3 regions of the Escherichia ruysiae genome follow, and region 2 is predicted to be linked to each of the others. Evidence: riboswitches for the same ligand, from Rfam matches in the RefSeq annotation. Region 2 holds a riboswitch; each other region holds the start of a gene.
The links. A riboswitch is a leader RNA that binds a small molecule or an ion and turns the genes downstream of it on or off. The one in region 2 is predicted to bind thiamine pyrophosphate.
Positions count from the first base shown of each region.

Region 1 (5,594 bases), 1.4 Mb from region 2:
ATTTTCCTCGCTCTTCTACGTCCAGCACAGCAGGGAAATCGCCGTGGGCAAAATCCACCGTTTGTAGAAATAATCTGGCCTGAACTGAAGCGGATACCGACGGAGAAAAATAGTGATACGCCCCACGCAGCAGGCCATTTTCGCGGCTTCTTTGCCAGTTGCGCGAAAAATACGGGTCAACCAGCTTTTCGCCTTCCGTAGCCTTAATAAAAGCAAACTGTAAGCGGATACCGTTGTCGCGCATTTTTGCAACACGCTGCCAGTCGATCCGCTCCTGCCAGCGTGAAACATCAATACCATGAATGGTGTAACTGGCAGGTATGCGAATAGCGAAAGATTTAACCGGGCGATAACCGTAGAAGTGGATGTAGTCTTTGATCTGAATTGCTGTCGAATAGAAAAAATTCACCGTCTGGCGGGGATAAATCGCCACGATGGAAATTAGCCCCAAAGCGCATAACAAGGCGGTGAATTTTTTGCGACTGACGATTTTTAGCTGCATTGGTTTCATCCCTGAATTTCAGCACAAAAAAAGCTGACAATAACCAAAGCAGCTATAGTACGGCGCTTACCACCAGGCGTGGAAGTGGTGAACCGGACCAATCCCGTGACCAACTTCCAGCGTGTCTGCCTGGGCTAACGCTGCCGACAGCCAGCTTTTTGCCTCCTGTACGGTGTCAGCCCAGTTTGTATGGCGCGGGCGTAGTGCAGCCAACGCCGCAGAGAGCGTACAACCAGTGCCGTGGGTGTTTTTGGTCATAATGCGCGGTGCGGTAAACCGTTGTTCACCCTCGCGGGTAAACAGCCAGTCCGGGCTTTGCTCATCATCCAGATGACCACCTTTCATTAGCACTGCGCCACAGCCCATCGCCAACAGCGATCGCCCTTGTTCCAGCATTTCCTGTTCGGTGCGCGCGTGTGGCGCGTCGAGCAAGGCGGCAGCTTCGGGCAAGTTTGGCGTTATTAATGAAACCTGTGGCAATAATCGACTGCGCAGCGTAGCAACCGCCGAAGGTGAAAGCAGCGGGTCGCCGCTTTTTGCCAGCATAACGGTGTCGAGTACCACGTTTTGGATCTGATAACGTTGCAACCGTTCTGCCACCGCTTCAACGATATCGGTTTCTGCCAACATGCCGATTTTGGTGGTGTCGATTCGCACATCGCTGAACACCGAATCGAGCTGGGCGGCGACAAAATCAGGATCAATGCGATACACCGACTGTACGCCACGGGTATTTTGCGCCACCAGTGCAGTAATAACTGAGCAACCATAAGCGCCAAGTGCCGAGAAGGTTTTAAGATCGGCCTGAATCCCCGCACCACCGCTCGGATCAGTACCAGCAATGGTCAGAGCGTTAATCCGTTTCATGCCTGCACCTCCTGCGTCAGCTGCCAGAGCGCATCAAGGAAATGTGGAACAAAACTGCCCGGCCCTTCGCTTCTGACGACTGCGCGTTCTCCGGCTTGTTTCATCCAGTGACAGGCAGATGCAACATTTTCCAGCGTATCGCCCGGTAATGCACAGCTCGCAGCGACAACTGCCGATAATGCGCAGCCAGTTCCCACCACTTTGGTCATTAACGGGTCACCGCCGTGAATACCAACGGTGCGACGACCATTAGTAACATAATCCACCTCGCCAGTGACCACGACGATTGCGCCGGTTTCCCGTGCCAGAGTTTGTGCGGCGGGCAACGCATTGGCTGCTGCGTCAGTGGTATCCACACCACGACCACCATTAGCGATGCCTGCTAATGCCATGATTTCCGAAGCATTACCGCGTATGGCGCTTGGTTTAAGAGACAGGAGTTTCAGACAAAAACGGCGGCGATAATCGAGTGCACCAACCGCGACCGGGTCAAGTGTCCAGGGTGTTTGGGAGCGTGTTGCCTGTTCTACGGCGGCACGCATCGCCTGTGCGCGTGGCTGCGTCAGTGTACCAACGTTAATCAGTAAAGCACTGGCAATTGCCGCAAACTGACTGGCCTCTTCGGTTTCGATAACCATCGCTGGCGATGCGCCGAGCGCCAGTAAAGTATTGGCAGTAAAGGTTTGCACCACATCATTAGTCATGCAATGCACAAGGGGGGAATATTGGTGAAAAAGGTGTAACACGGGCGCTGATTGCGCCGGACTCAGCAGGTCGACTTGCATAATTTGCTCCTGCCATAACGTGAAGAAGCAATGACCTGATGGTCTGTGACTTCCCTACGCTGGCATTATCCAGATCAGGTGATACGGGTATTTCTCAGCCTTCACGCAGAAGGGCACCCCGAGTCGTTTGGTTGCGATAATAAATCGCAGAGGAGGATGGTAATGTCCGGCGCGCGCGTTGTAAACGAGGAAAAACGGCAGTATTACAATAACGTCACGAAACTATTTTATATACGAATCCAGCACCTTAAGGACAACATCCAGGTCTTCTTCACGCTTTAGTTCATCGCCCTGGTGAACAATGTGTTCCGTCAGATGACCTTTAATCACTTCCCGCATCAGGCCGTTTACCGCGCCACGAATGGCGGCAATCTGTTGTAGAACGGCAGCACATTCATGCGGTTCGTCGAGCATTTTCTTAAGCGCGACGACCTGTCCCTGAATCTTACTGGCGCGCGCTTTCAGTTTCTGTTTGTCGCGGATGGTATGAGACATAACAACACCTGGTTAACAAGATAATGAAAAATCATAGCACTATTAATCTACTGGGGGGTAGTATCATGTACTGGGGGGGAGTAGAATCTCTGCATCCATTTAATACTAAGAATTATTATCATGACTGAATTTACCACTCTTCTTCAGCAAGGAAACGCCTGGTTCTTCATCCCCAGCGCCATCTTACTCGGTGCACTTCATGGTCTGGAGCCTGGGCACTCAAAAACGATGATGGCGGCGTTTATCATCGCCATTAAAGGTACGATTAAACAGGCGGTGATGCTTGGACTGGCAGCAACCATTTCGCATACTGCGGTAGTCTGGTTGATTGCCTTTGGCGGGATGGTGATCAGCAAACGCTTTACTGCGCAGTCGGCGGAACCGTGGCTACAGTTAATTTCTGCGGTCATCATTCTCGGCACCGCATTATGGATGTTCTGGCGCACATGGCGCGGTGAACGAAACTGGCTTGAGAATATGCACGGGCATGATCACGAGCACCACCATCATGACCATGATCACGAACATCATCACCATCACGGACATGGCGAGAATGTCGAATATCAGGACGCCCATGAGCTGGCTCACGCAAATGACATTAAACGACGCTTTGATGGCAGGGATGTCACGAACTGGCAGATTTTACTGTTTGGCTTGACTGGCGGACTGATCCCCTGCCCTGCAGCGATAACTGTGCTGCTGATTTGTATTCAACTGAAAGCCCTCACTCTGGGAGCAACTCTGGTCGTTAGTTTCAGTATTGGCCTTGCGTTAACGCTGGTCACCGTGGGCGTTGGCGCGGCAATCAGTGTCCAGCAAGTGGCAAAACGCTGGAGCGGATTTAACACACTAGCCCAAAAAGCCCCCTATTTTTCCAGCTTGTTAATTGGCTTAGTCGGAGTGTATATGGGCGTGCATGGCTTTATGGGCATAATGCGATAACTCAATCCTTTGGGCTTGCATGTTATCTTCAGCCCAGGATGATTCTTAAATCAGCTATTTCCGCTGACTCTTCGCCCGATGAGGATGCTTTTACAGCATCCTTTCATTTACACTTTTTACGAAATCATGGGATCACTAACAAAATATCGCTTGTCGGTTATATTGTATGACAGGAAAGATATGCGACTGATTTTGCTGATCCCCAACGTGGAGAGTATATGACCATAAGAAATAAGTTATTGTTGGGTGCGCTGTTGCTGGCAACCAGCGTAGCGTGGGCCGCACCGGTCACTGCGGGTTCGACCAATGCCTCTGGAATTTCAAAGTATGAGTTGAGCAGTTTCATCGCTGACTTTAAGCATTTCAAACCAGGCGATACCGTTCCAGAGATGTACCGCACCGATGAGTACAATATTAAGCAGTGGCAGTTACGTAACCTGCCTGCCCCTGACGCCGGAACCCACTGGACCTATATGGGTGGCGCATATGTGTTGATCAACGACACTGACGGTAAAATCATTAAAGCCTACGACGGCGAAATATTCTACCATCGCTAAAAAAAGCCCCCTCATCATGAGGGGGAAATGCAGACACCTTGTTATTTTTTATTATTAGCCACTTGCTCGTCTTACTTGTTATTAGTCGTATTTCACGTTGATCAAGGCAGTAGCCTCCAGTGCGCCAGATTTAACTTTATTTTTATCATATACATAGTAACTGGCTGTTACCGGAATTAAGACTGTTGTATCTGTAATTTTTGACTTCGCCGCAATTTCCTTTAAATTTGTGTATCCTTTACTGCTGTCAGTGATATTTAAAAGTGTGACTGGTGAACCATTACTTTCAAGAATAAATCCTACGCCATTATCTTCCGCACCTTTCAGTATCGTGTTACTGCTGGTTAACAAATCAGAACTTGATAAATACACCTGCATTTTCCGTGATGTTTGATTTTGTTGACCTAATAAATTTTTACAACGCAGAATAATATCCCCTTTCTTGCTATTTATTGTTGTTTTGTTACCTGTGACTGGTAATTGTGAAACGGGAATACTCTCTAAAGTAATTAATAAATCATCAGGTTTGCAGGTCGTTGTTATCGGGTTGTATGACAATGCCAGATTAAAGGAATAGACACCTGCATTTTGTGCCAATGCATTTCTGTAGCTATTCACACATGCATCCCACGACTTTCCTCCTAGCAAACACAGTAAAAATTGCACTGCAGCACTTCCACGCGTTGTTGATGAAGCACTGGATAATGTCGCGACACCATTAATCATCACTGCTCCGCCGCCCCCTGCAGAAACATTCACTTTCGCGTTACTGGCTGCCGATGTCACCGTTACTGAATAACCACTGGTGAAACTGGTCTGGTTATTTGATAATGTGATGCTGTTTTTGTTAGTCCATTCAAAATGTAAATTTAATTTAATGGTATCGTTATAAAGTCCAACAACAATATCCGACGGACTCATGGGGTTGATGGTATTCGTACTCACGCATGACGAGTCATTAAAATTATGCTCATATGTCGCCGTTTGTGTTTGAGTTAGCGCAAAATCTCCCTGAACAACCAAATTATGCTGCGCTGACAACTCTCCATAACATGCCGCATAGCTCACAGGAATAGCCATCATCATTAATATAAATAACATTATGCGATTTTTCATAGAACCACCTGACTATTACTGGCAAATATAATTTTTACTTTCATCAATCTCTTTACCGAAGGTGATTATGCATGAAAGTCCTTGTCGTTTATCAATTGCTACATTAACCGATGGCGGTACGTCATTGGTGCGAATAAATAACTGGCTTCCCTGACCGACAACACCAATATTATGACCATGGATATCATTAACTTCATAACCAAACGTTAATGGTTGCCCATCCACTCTTAACGCTTTTATAAACCAGGGTTTGCGCTGATCGGTATCAAAATTAATCAGCACGACCGCGCCGCGATAAGGGGCGGAAATTTTCCGGTTACCGCGCAATTC
Region 1 covers NZ_JAVIWS010000001.1:936,160-941,753, forward strand. The annotation lists gene RGV86_RS04835 (glycoside hydrolase family 25 protein) at 1-502, opposite strand, end outside; gene thiD (bifunctional hydroxymethylpyrimidine kinase/phosphomethylpyrimidine kinase) at 569-1,369, opposite strand; gene thiM (hydroxyethylthiazole kinase) at 1,366-2,154, opposite strand; TPP riboswitch at 2,189-2,285, opposite strand; gene rcnR (Ni(II)/Co(II)-binding transcriptional repressor RcnR) at 2,377-2,649, opposite strand; gene RGV86_RS04855 (nickel/cobalt efflux protein RcnA) at 2,770-3,591, shown strand; gene rcnB (Ni(II)/Co(II) efflux transporter accessory subunit RcnB) at 3,810-4,148, shown strand; gene RGV86_RS04865 (putative fimbrial-like adhesin protein) at 4,230-5,264, opposite strand; gene RGV86_RS04870 (fimbrial biogenesis outer membrane usher protein) at 5,280-5,594, opposite strand, start outside.
Region 1: it holds a riboswitch for thiamine pyrophosphate, as region 2 does, so the genes downstream of both, thiM (hydroxyethylthiazole kinase) here and thiC (phosphomethylpyrimidine synthase ThiC) in region 2, are expected to answer to the same signal.

Region 2 (5,594 bases):
AATCTGCGCATTCAGATACAGGGTGACGCTTTTCGCCAGTTTATCGAGTAACGCGTGTAACGCCTGCGGATCGGCATACATCATTTTTTTGATCACGGTGAAGGCTTTGCTGCTGCCGCCTTCCACCATGTAGGTCGCCAGCGTCCACGGACTGCCGGAAAAACCAATCAGCGGCACTTCGCCTTTCAGTTCGCGGCGAATGGTACGCACCGCGTTCATCACGTAACCCAGTTCATCTTCCGGATCCGGAATTGGCAGTTTATCAACGTCAGCTTTGCAGGTGACTGGCGAGGTAAAACGAGGACCTTCTCCGGCTTCAAAATAGAGCCCTAATCCCATCGCGTCCGGAACGGTGAGGATATCGGAAAAGAGGATCGCCGCGTCCAACGGATAGCGACGCAGCGGCTGCAAAGTCACTTCGCACGCCAGTTCGGCGTTTTTGCAAAGCGACATAAAATCGCCCGCCTGAGCACGCGTGGCTTTATATTCTGGTAGATAGCGACCCGCCTGGCGCATCATCCATACTGGAGTGACATCAACGGGCTGGCGCAGCAGCGCCCGCAGATAACGATCGTTTTTAAGTTCGGTCATTTTGGCTGTTCCTTAGTGCGTCAGGCGGTCAGTGTATCATCACTCATACTCTGCCCGACACATCGCCACCGTATCTTCTATCAGGCGGCGCGCCACGGTGCCAGGAGGTGGCAGTAAGGGTAAATCGTCGTAACGATACCAGTTCGCCTCCAGCAGTTCTTTTGGATCAATCACGATGTCGCCGCTCTTATAGTCCGCCATAAACGCAGTCATTAATGACTGAGGAAATGGCCACGGCTGAGAAGTCACGTAACGCAGGTTTTTGACTTTGATGCCACTCTCTTCCATTACTTCCCGCGCGACCGCCTGTTCGAGGGTTTCGCCCACTTCGACGAATCCGGCAAGTACCGTATGGACACCGTTACGATGGCGGGTATGCTGAGCGAGCAGAATCGAATCATCACGACGGATGGCAACAATAATGCAGGGGGCGATTTGCGGGTAGTAACGCTCACGGCAGTGGCTGCACAGCATCGCCCATTCTGTTTTGCTCGGATACATTTCATGCCCGCAATACCCGCAGTATTTATGCGAGCGGTAAAACTCCGCCAGTTGCACGCCGCGTCCGGCTAGTTGAAATAGCCCGACGTCCAGATCAATGACCTGGCGCACCGAGCCCATATCATGGCGACGCTGCTGTTGAACTAGCCAAACAGGTTCTCCCTGCCATTCGCCGATTTGTAGTGCGCGCTGACCCACAAGCTCGAAATTTGCCGCTTCGCCATATGGCAATTCTCCCTTCGGCAACCATAATTTTTGCTCATGACTGACGACCCACCAGCCGTGATCTAATTTTTCAATTATACGATCCATAGCTCTTGCACTACCTTTGCATCACTGGCATGTTTAACATGGTTTTTACATTTCTCACTGAGCAGTTTTTGAATACAAACTTGCGGAGTCAATCATGCTTAACCAGCTCGATAACCTGACGGAGCACGTCAGAGGAAGTAACAAACTGGTTGATCGCTGGCTACATGTACGTAAGCATCTGCTCGTGGCTTACTACAATCTGGTTGGCATTAAGCCTGGCAAAGAATCGTACATGAGGCTAAACGAAAAAGCCCTTGATGATTTTTGCCAGAGTCTGGTCGATTACTTGTCTGCCGGACATTTCAGCATTTATGAGCGCATTCTTCATAAGCTGGAAGGCAACGGGCAGCTCGCTCATGCCGCGAAGATTTGGCCGCAACTCGAAGCCAATACCCAACAGATTATGGATTACTACGATTCCAGCCTGGAAACCGCCATCGATCATGATAATTACCTTGAATTTCAACAAGTTTTATCTGATATCGGCGAGGCGCTGGAAGCGCGCTTTGTGCTGGAAGATAAGCTGATTCTGCTGGTGCTTGACGCCGCCCGCGTCAAACATCTTGCTTGAGTTCTGCGCTGTTAACGCGTAATTTACATTCAACGCCCCGTTTTCGGGGCTAATTTCTTGTCGGAGTGCCTTAACTGGCTGAGACCGTTCATTCGGGATCCGCGGAACCTGATCAGGCTAATACCTGCGAAGGGAACAAGAGTTAATCTGCTACCGTATCGCCTTTGCAGCGATCGTCTCTTGCTTCATCCGTCGTCTGACAAGCCACGTCCTTAACTTTTGGAATGAGCTATGTCTGCAATAAAACTGACCCGCCGCGAACAACGCGCCCGGGCGCAACATTTTATCGACACCCTGGAAGGCACCGCCTTTCCCAACTCAAAACGCATTTATATCACTGGCACACAACCCGGCGTGCGCGTGCCGATGCGTGAGATCCAGCTTAGCCCGACGCTAATCGGCGGCAGCAAAGAACAGCCGCAGTACGAAGAAAACGAAGCGATTCCGGTTTATGACACCTCCGGCCCATATGGCGATCCGCAAATCGCCATTAACGTTCAGCAAGGGCTGGCAAAACTGCGTCAGCCGTGGATCGACGCACGCGGCGATAGCGAAGAACTTACCGTGCGCAGTTCCGATTACACTAAAGCGCGGCTGGCAGATGATGGCCTCGAAGAGCTGCGTTTTAGCGGCGTATTAACGCCAAAACGCGCCAAAGCAGGCCACCGCGTCACACAATTGCACTACGCCCGTCAAGGCATCATCACACCGGAGATGGAATTCATCGCCATTCGCGAGAATATGGGACGCGAGCGCATCCGCAGCGAAGTTTTGCGCCACCAGCATCCGGGAATGAGCTTTGGCGCACGTCTGCCGGAAAATATCACTGCGGAATTTGTCCGTGATGAAGTCGCTGCCGGACGCGCCATTATCCCCGCCAACATCAACCATCCTGAATCAGAGCCGATGATTATTGGTCGCAACTTCCTGGTAAAAGTTAACGCCAATATCGGCAACTCGGCGGTCACCTCTTCCATCGAAGAAGAAGTGGAAAAGCTGGTGTGGTCTACGCGCTGGGGAGCGGATACGGTGATGGATCTTTCCACCGGTCGCTATATTCACGAAACCCGCGAATGGATTTTGCGTAACAGCCCGGTGCCAATCGGTACTGTGCCGATCTACCAGGCACTGGAGAAGGTTAATGGGATCGCTGAAGATCTTACCTGGGAAGCGTTCCGCGACACGCTGCTGGAACAGGCCGAACAGGGCGTGGATTATTTCACGATTCATGCAGGCGTTCTCCTGCGCTATGTGCCGATGACCGCGAAACGCCTGACCGGTATCGTCTCGCGCGGCGGTTCGATTATGGCGAAATGGTGCCTCTCCCATCATCAGGAAAATTTCCTTTATCAACATTTCCGCGAAATTTGTGAAATCTGCGCTGCTTATGACGTTTCGCTGTCGCTGGGCGACGGCCTGCGCCCCGGTTCGATTCAGGACGCCAACGATGAAGCGCAGTTTGCCGAGCTGCATACGCTGGGCGAACTGACCAAAATCGCCTGGGAATATGACGTACAGGTGATGATTGAAGGCCCCGGGCATGTGCCGATGCAGATGATCCGCCGTAATATGACCGAGGAGTTAGAGCACTGCCATGAAGCGCCGTTCTATACCCTCGGGCCGCTGACCACCGATATTGCACCAGGCTATGACCACTTCACATCGGGGATTGGCGCGGCGATGATCGGCTGGTTTGGCTGCGCGATGCTCTGTTACGTAACGCCGAAAGAGCACCTGGGTCTGCCCAATAAAGAAGACGTTAAGCAAGGGCTTATCACCTATAAGATTGCCGCCCACGCAGCCGACCTGGCAAAAGGGCATCCGGGCGCGCAAATTCGCGATAACGCCATGTCGAAAGCCCGCTTCGAATTTCGTTGGGAAGACCAGTTTAATCTGGCTCTCGACCCATTTACCGCTCGCGCTTACCACGATGAAACCCTGCCGCAAGAGTCCGGTAAAGTCGCCCATTTTTGCTCCATGTGTGGGCCGAAATTCTGCTCGATGAAAATCAGCCAGGAAGTACGTGATTACGCCGCCGCGCAAACCATTGAAGTGGGAATGGCGGATATGTCGGAGAATTTCCGCGCCAGAGGCGGAGAAATCTATCTGCGTAAGGAGGAAGCGTGATGTATCAGCCTGATTTTCCTCCTGTACCTTTTCGTTTAGGGCTGTACCCGGTGGTGGACAGCGTACAGTGGATCGAACGTCTGCTGGACGCTGGCGTGCGAACCCTCCAGCTACGCATCAAAGATCAGCGCGATGAAGAGGTGGAAGCCGATGTAGTAGCGGCAATTGAGCTGGGTCGCCGCTATAACGCGCGGCTGTTTATTAATGATTACTGGCGGCTGGCGATCAAGCATCAGGCGTATGGCGTCCATCTGGGGCAGGAAGATTTGCAATCTACCGATCTCAGCGCCATCCGCGCGGCTGGTCTGCGGCTTGGCGTTTCGACCCATGACGATATGGAAATCGACGTTGCGCTGGCAGCACGACCTTCTTATATCGCGCTGGGACATGTGTTTCCGACACAAACCAAACAGATGCCTTCTGCACCGCAGGGGCTAGAGCAGTTGACACGGCACATTGAGCGTCTGGTGGATTATCCCACCGTGGCGATTGGCGGTATCAGTCTGGCGCGCGCGCCTGCGGTGATGGCGACGGGTGTCGGCAGTATCGCCATCGTCAGTGCCATTACCCAGGCGGCAGACTGGCATTTGGCAACGGCACAGTTGCTGGAAATTGCAGGAGTTGGCAATGAATGACCGTGATTTTATGCGTTATAGCCGCCAAATCCTGCTCGACGATATCGCTCTTGACGGGCAGCAAAAACTGCTCGACAGCCAGGTGCTGATTATCGGTCTTGGCGGGCTGGGTACACCTGCTGCGCTATACCTGGCGGGCGCTGGCGTCGGGACGCTGGTACTGGCAGATGACGACGATGTGCATTTAAGCAATCTGCAACGACAAATCCTCTTTACCACTGAAGATATCGATCGCCCGAAATCGCAGGTCAGCCATCAGCGACTGACACAGTTGAATCCCGATATTCAACTGACAGCACTACAACAACGGTTAACGGGTGAGGCGTTAAAAGATACGGTTGCACAAGCCGATGTGGTGCTCGACTGTACCGACAATATGGCGACTCGCCAGGAGATTAATGCCGCCTGCGTGGCACTGAACACCCCACTTATCACCGCCAGCGCGGTCGGATTTGGCGGTCAGTTGATGGTACTGACGCCGCCCTGGGAGCAGGGGTGTTACCGCTGCCTGTGGCCAGATAACCAGGAGCCAGAACGCAACTGCCGCACGGCAGGCGTGGTTGGCCCGGTGGTCGGGGTCATGGGGACATTGCAGGCACTGGAAGCGATTAAGTTATTGAGCGGTATAGAGACGCCTACAGGAGAACTGCGACTGTTCGACGGTAAATCCAGCCAGTGGCGCAGCCTGTTGTTGCGCCGCGCCAACGGATGTCTGGTATGCGGAGGGCGCAATGCAGATTCTGTTTAACGATCAACCGATGCAGTGTGCCACCGGACAAACTGTTCACGAGCTGCTGGAGCAACTCGACCAACGACAAGCGGGCGCGGCTCTGGCGATTAATCAGCAAATCGTCCCG
Region 2 covers NZ_JAVIWS010000001.1:2,346,740-2,352,333, forward strand. The annotation lists gene hemE (uroporphyrinogen decarboxylase) at 1-591, opposite strand, end outside; gene nudC (NAD(+) diphosphatase) at 631-1,404, opposite strand; gene RGV86_RS11470 (Rsd/AlgQ family anti-sigma factor) at 1,499-1,975, shown strand; TPP riboswitch at 2,027-2,127, shown strand; gene thiC (phosphomethylpyrimidine synthase ThiC) at 2,207-4,102, shown strand; gene thiE (thiamine phosphate synthase) at 4,102-4,737, shown strand; gene thiF (thiazole biosynthesis adenylyltransferase ThiF) at 4,730-5,485, shown strand; gene thiS (sulfur carrier protein ThiS) at 5,469-5,594, shown strand, end outside.

Region 3 (5,594 bases), 1.0 Mb from region 2:
TCAGCGCCAGCATCGCCGCGCGGGCAGGATCGTAGTCGTAACTCAGCGCCTGATAAATAGCCAGCTCGATAGTGGTCGCCTGCGGACCGCCGCCCAGTGATAGCACGGTGGCGAAGCTGGCGAAACAGAGCATAAAGATAAGCGCGGCAACCGGCGGGATTTGTCGCCGTAACCACGGCCATTCGACGAAACGAAAGAAATGCCAGCCGCGCATCCCAAGCTGTGCGGCAAGTTGACGTTGTTCGCCGGGAATGTTTTCCAGTGCCTGAAGTAATAAACGGCTAGCCATCGGCAGATTAAAAAACACATGGGCCAGCAAAATGCCTTGCAGGCCGTAGGGCGAAAAGGTCCACTCCAGACCGAGCGATTGGCAGAGTGTTGCCAGCCAGCCCTGGCGACCATAGACGCTAAGAATGCCGAAAACAGCAACCAGCACCGGGAGGATCAAGGTCATTGCGCACAGACGTAACAGCGCCAGCCGACCCGGAAAGCGCCTGCGATAAAGCGCGCGGGCAAGGAATATTGCGGGTACGACAGAGAGCAACGCCGAGAGAAACGCCTGCCAGAAGGAGAAGCGCACCACATGCCACAGGTAGCTGTCCTGCCAGATTGCCGCCCAGCTACCCTGCGGCGCGTTCCACCACAGGGCGAGAAACGCCGCCAGTGCAACCGCCACCACAAGCGTAGCGGCGCTTACACCTGGAATTAACCAACCGGGAATTAACGGCTGACGGCGCGTTGCCATTCGCTAATCCATGCCTGACGTTGTGCCGCCACTTCGGCTGGCGTGAATTCCAGCGTGGTTGCTGGTTTGGTCAGTTGTTCAAATCCGGCAGGCAGCGCGACGTTTGCCACCGGATACATCCAGTTGCCGGTTGGGATCGCATTCTGGAAAGCCGGAGAAACCATAAACTGGAGGAATTTTTGCGCCAGCTCCGGCTGCTTGCTGGCAGCGGTGCGGGCGGCGACTTCCACCTGCAGATAGTGACCTTCGCTGAAGTTCGCGGCGGCGTAGTTATCTTTCTTCTCTTCGAGAATGTGATAAGCCGGAGAGGTGGTATAACTCAGTACCAGATCGCTTTCGCCTTTTAAAAACAGGCCGTAGGCTTCGCTCCAGCCCTTCGTTACCGTGACGGTTTTTTTCGCCAGTTTCTGCCAGGCTTGCGGGGCGTTATTGCCATAGACTTTTTGCATCCACAACAGCAGACCTAGCCCCGGCGTACTGGTACGCGGATCTTCATAAATCACTCGCCAGTTCTGATCGCTCTCAACCAGCTCTTTCAGGCTTTGCGGCGGATTTTTTAGTTTGTTCTTGTCATAGACGAAGGCGAAATAACCGTAATCAAACGGTACGAACGTGTCATTATTCCAGCCGCCGGGAACGTTAACGGCATCCGCTGCCACACCGCTTTTAGCAAACAGCCCAGTTTTGCTTGCGGCATCTAACAGATTGTTATCCAGCCCCAGCACCACATCGGCTTTGCTGTTTTTGCCTTCCATCCGCAGACGGTTGAGCAGTGAGACACCATCTTCCAGCGCCACCAGTTTCAGTTCGCAGTTACAGTCGGCTTCAAAGGCTTTTTTAACCACCGGACCAGGCCCCCAGTCGGCGGCGAAGGAGTCGTAGGTATAAACAGTCAGAACGGGTTTAGCGAAAACGGGCGCTGTGCACAGCAACAGCAGGGGAAGACATTTTTTTAACACTTTGCACCTCAAAAAAGAGTGGCAAAGGACTTGAGAAGGAGCCTCAAATCCCTTCGCCGGCGTTATCCGGATCAGGTTCGACGGGTATTTTCTCAGCGCACGCGTCTGCGTGGCACCCCGTTGAGAACGGCGTTAGTGTAGTGATTTTGTTATCAACCAGCAATCATGGATCCGGCGGCGCAAACCACGCCGATTTAAAATCGAACCAACCGAGGGTATTCATGCGCAGGCCGCGCATACTGCGTTGCCCCTGAATAATCAGCCAGTGATGGATCAGCGGCACCATTGCTTTGCTGGCGACCAGTTGCTGGCACCAGTTCGCCAGATTCATCTCGCCATTGCGCCAGCGGGCGGCGTCGGCTTGCCAGTCGATCTGAATACAGTGTTGTAGCAACGGCACCTCGCACAAGTGCGCGAACAGCGAAAAATCTAGCGGTAGCGTAAAGTTGGCGCTGTTAAGCCAGATGTCGCTTTCAATCTCACCTTCGTGCCACTGATCGTAGCTGATCTCTTTGATTTCCAGCGTGACATGGTGACTTGCCAGAATCTGCTGCATGATCCTGGCAATGACCCGATGTTCAATATGATCCTGGTAAAAGGTCAGGGTGAGATGTTCCAGTCCGGCTGGTTTTTCGCAATGTGTCGGGCGGGCATGGTGCCAGCGGGGGAGCATTCCATAAGCCGGGAACCACAGTTGCTGGTACTGTTCCTCGGCGAAATAAACCAGATTGGTCGGAGAAAGCACATAGCTTACCCAGTTTCTGACTTGCTGATTCGCCCCGCGATGGGTGCGGCTGTCGAACAGTAAATAGTAGCAACCTTCCTCCAGACGGCTTTCAATCTCTTTTTCCTCGCCCTGTGGTCCTTTCAGCATCAGCCCTCCGGCTGGCTCGTCGGCAATTTCCGGCAAGACCCAGACGTTAACCTCGTCGATTAGCGCGCGATAACCGAAGAAGTCATCGAATGCCTGAATTTTCAGTTGATTGGCGCTGTTACGCATTACCGCATACGGACCGGTGCCGATGGGATGGCTGGCAAAGTTGCTGAGGGTTTCCCATTCACGCGGCAGGATCATCGCCGGAACTTGCCCCAGCAGTAACGGCAACCAGCGGTCTGGCTGCGTGAGATGGATATCCAGCGTCCAGGGCGTCGGCGATACAATTTCAGCAATATGCGAATAGAGCGGCAGCGTATTGATCCGTTTCAATGAGGCGATCACGTCGTCCATTTCCAGTTCACGACCATGATGAAAATGGACACCCGGACGTAAAAAGAAGCGCCAGTGAAGCGGGGAAATTTGTTGCCAGTGGTGGGCGATGTCCGCTTCCAGTTCCCCATTTTCCTCATTTATGCGGGTTAACGCGCTGAAGATTTGCCGGGCGATATGCGTTTCGGAACGGCGTAATGCGCTGCCAGGCAGCAGGTTGCGCAACGGACGATAGTAGAGGACGCGCAGGATGTGTCGCCCCTGGCGGAAGCTACGCCCCAGATGAGAAACCAGCATTTGCCGCACGGCGGTTTTATCACCGACAAGTTGTACCAGTTGGTCGATGCGATCCTGCTCCAGCAGATCCTCTGCCCGCTGTTGTTGTAGCGCCAGCCCGGTATAGAGGAACGTTAAACGCGAGCGTTTGCCGCGCCCGACTTCCGCTTCCCACGTCAGCCAGCCGCGATCCTGCATGGTGTTGAGCAGGGTGCGCATATGACGACGGGAGCAGCTCAATAACTCCGCCAGTTCGTTCAGCGTTGTCTCCTGAGATTTACCCTCACAGCATTGCCACAGGCGGATGAACTGTTGTTGCAGACGAGCAGATGGCATAAAAGGGGAACTCCTGCGCAAAAGTCAGCAATTTTATTTTCCCTATATTAAGTCAATAATTCTTAACGATGAAGCAATGAGGTATCCCATGCGTCAGTTTTAGCGGCACTATTTTATCGTGACAGAGAAGATGTGCTGGCTTCGCGGGTTAAGTGTTCTACAACGTTTAGCTATGCCTGAAGAACAAGATGCAGTGGGAGGGGAGTGATTCTGACTACTGATTTGCAGACATCATGTGTGACTGAGTATTGGTGTTAATCGCCACGCCAGCAGTGAATACCTGCTGGCTTTTTTCTTTTTAGCGATTGAGTGCCGGACGGTGTACAAACTAACGCATAAACGCCGGTTGCTTCTCTTCATAAGCCGCAATGGCGTCGTCGTGCTGCAGGGTCAGACCGATGCTGTCCAGACCATTCATCATGCAGTGGCGGCGGAAGGCATCGATGGTAAAGCGATAGGTTTTCTCTCCCGCTTTCACCTCTTGCGCCTCCAGATCCACATCGAAGTGAATCCCCGGATTGGCTTTCACCAGGGCAAACAGCTCGTCCACTTCTTCATCGCTTAATTTCACCGGCAGCAACTGGTTATTAAAGCTGTTGCCGTAAAAGATATCGGCGAAACTCGGCGCAATCACCACTTTAAAACCGTAATCGGTCAACGCCCACGGCGCGTGCTCACGCGAGGAACCGCAGCCGAAGTTTTCTCGCGCCAGCAAAATGGAAGCCCCTTGATATTGCGGGAAGTTCAGCACAAAGTCCGGGTTTGGCTGTTGGCCTTTTTCATCGAGAAAACGCCAGTCGTTAAACAGATGCGCGCCAAAACCAGTGCGCGTCACTTTCTGCAAAAACTGTTTCGGGATAATCGCATCGGTATCGACATTGGCGGCATCCAGCGGAACCACCAGGCCTGTGTGTTTGATAAATTTCTCTGCCATAGTGTGCTCCTTATTTGATGTTGCGAATGTCGGCGAAATGTCCGGTCACGGCAGCGGCGGCCGCCATTGCCGGGCTGACCAGATGCGTGCGCCCGCCGCGCCCCTGGCGGCCTTCAAAGTTACGGTTGCTGGTAGAGGCACAACGCTCGCCCGGATTCAGACGGTCGTTGTTCATCGCCAGACACATTGAGCAGCCAGGCAAGCGCCATTCAAAACCGGCTTCAATAAAGATTTTGTCCAGACCTTCCGCTTCTGCCTGGGCTTTTACCGGACCGGAGCCGGGAACCACCAGTGCCTGTACGCCTGGCGCGACTTTCCGGCCTTTGGCGATTTCCGCCGCCGCGCGTAAATCTTCAATACGTGAGTTGGTACAGGAGCCGATAAACACTTTGTCGATAGCCACTTCGGTCAGCGGAATACCCGGTTTCAGTCCCATATAGGCCAACGCTTTTTCTGCCGACGCGCGTTCAACCGGATCGGCAAACGAAGCGGGATCAGGGATATTCTCGTTAACGGAGATCACCTGTCCTGGGTTAGTTCCCCAGGTCACCTGTGGGGCTATCTCTTCTGCTTGCAGAGTGATAACGGTATCGAAAGTTGCGCCTTCGTCGGTTTGCAGGGTTTTCCAGTAGGCGACGGCGTCGTCGAAATCTTTGCCTTTCGGCGCATGAAGACGGCCTTTGACATAGTTAAAGGTGGTTTCGTCCGGCGCAACCAGACCAGCTTTCGCACCCATTTCGATTGCCATATTGCACAGAGTCATGCGGCCTTCCATGCTTAAATCACGGATTGCTTCGCCGCAAAACTCCACCACATGCCCGGTGCCGCCTGCGCTGCCGGTTTTACCGATGATCGCCAGCACGATATCTTTCGCGGTAATGCCAGGCGCAGCTTTGCCTTGGACTTCAATTTTCATGGTCTTCGCACGACCCTGTTTCAGGGTTTGCGTTGCCAGTACGTGTTCAACTTCGGAAGTACCGATACCAAACGCCAGTGCGCCAAACGCGCCGTGAGTGGCGGTATGTGAGTCACCGCAAACAATGGTCATCCCCGGCAAGGTGACACCCTGTTCTGGCCCCATCACGTGGACGATCCCCTGATACGGGTGATTCAGGTCATACAGCTCAACGCCAAACT
Region 3 covers NZ_JAVIWS010000001.1:3,378,388-3,383,981, forward strand. The annotation lists gene thiP (thiamine/thiamine pyrophosphate ABC transporter permease ThiP) at 1-745, opposite strand, end outside; gene thiB (thiamine ABC transporter substrate binding subunit) at 721-1,704, opposite strand; TPP riboswitch at 1,735-1,834, opposite strand; gene sgrR (DNA-binding transcriptional regulator SgrR) at 1,868-3,523, opposite strand; gene leuD (3-isopropylmalate dehydratase small subunit) at 3,852-4,457, opposite strand; gene leuC (3-isopropylmalate dehydratase large subunit) at 4,468-5,594, opposite strand, start outside.
Region 3: it holds a riboswitch for thiamine pyrophosphate, as region 2 does, so the genes downstream of both, thiB (thiamine ABC transporter substrate binding subunit) here and thiC (phosphomethylpyrimidine synthase ThiC) in region 2, are expected to answer to the same signal.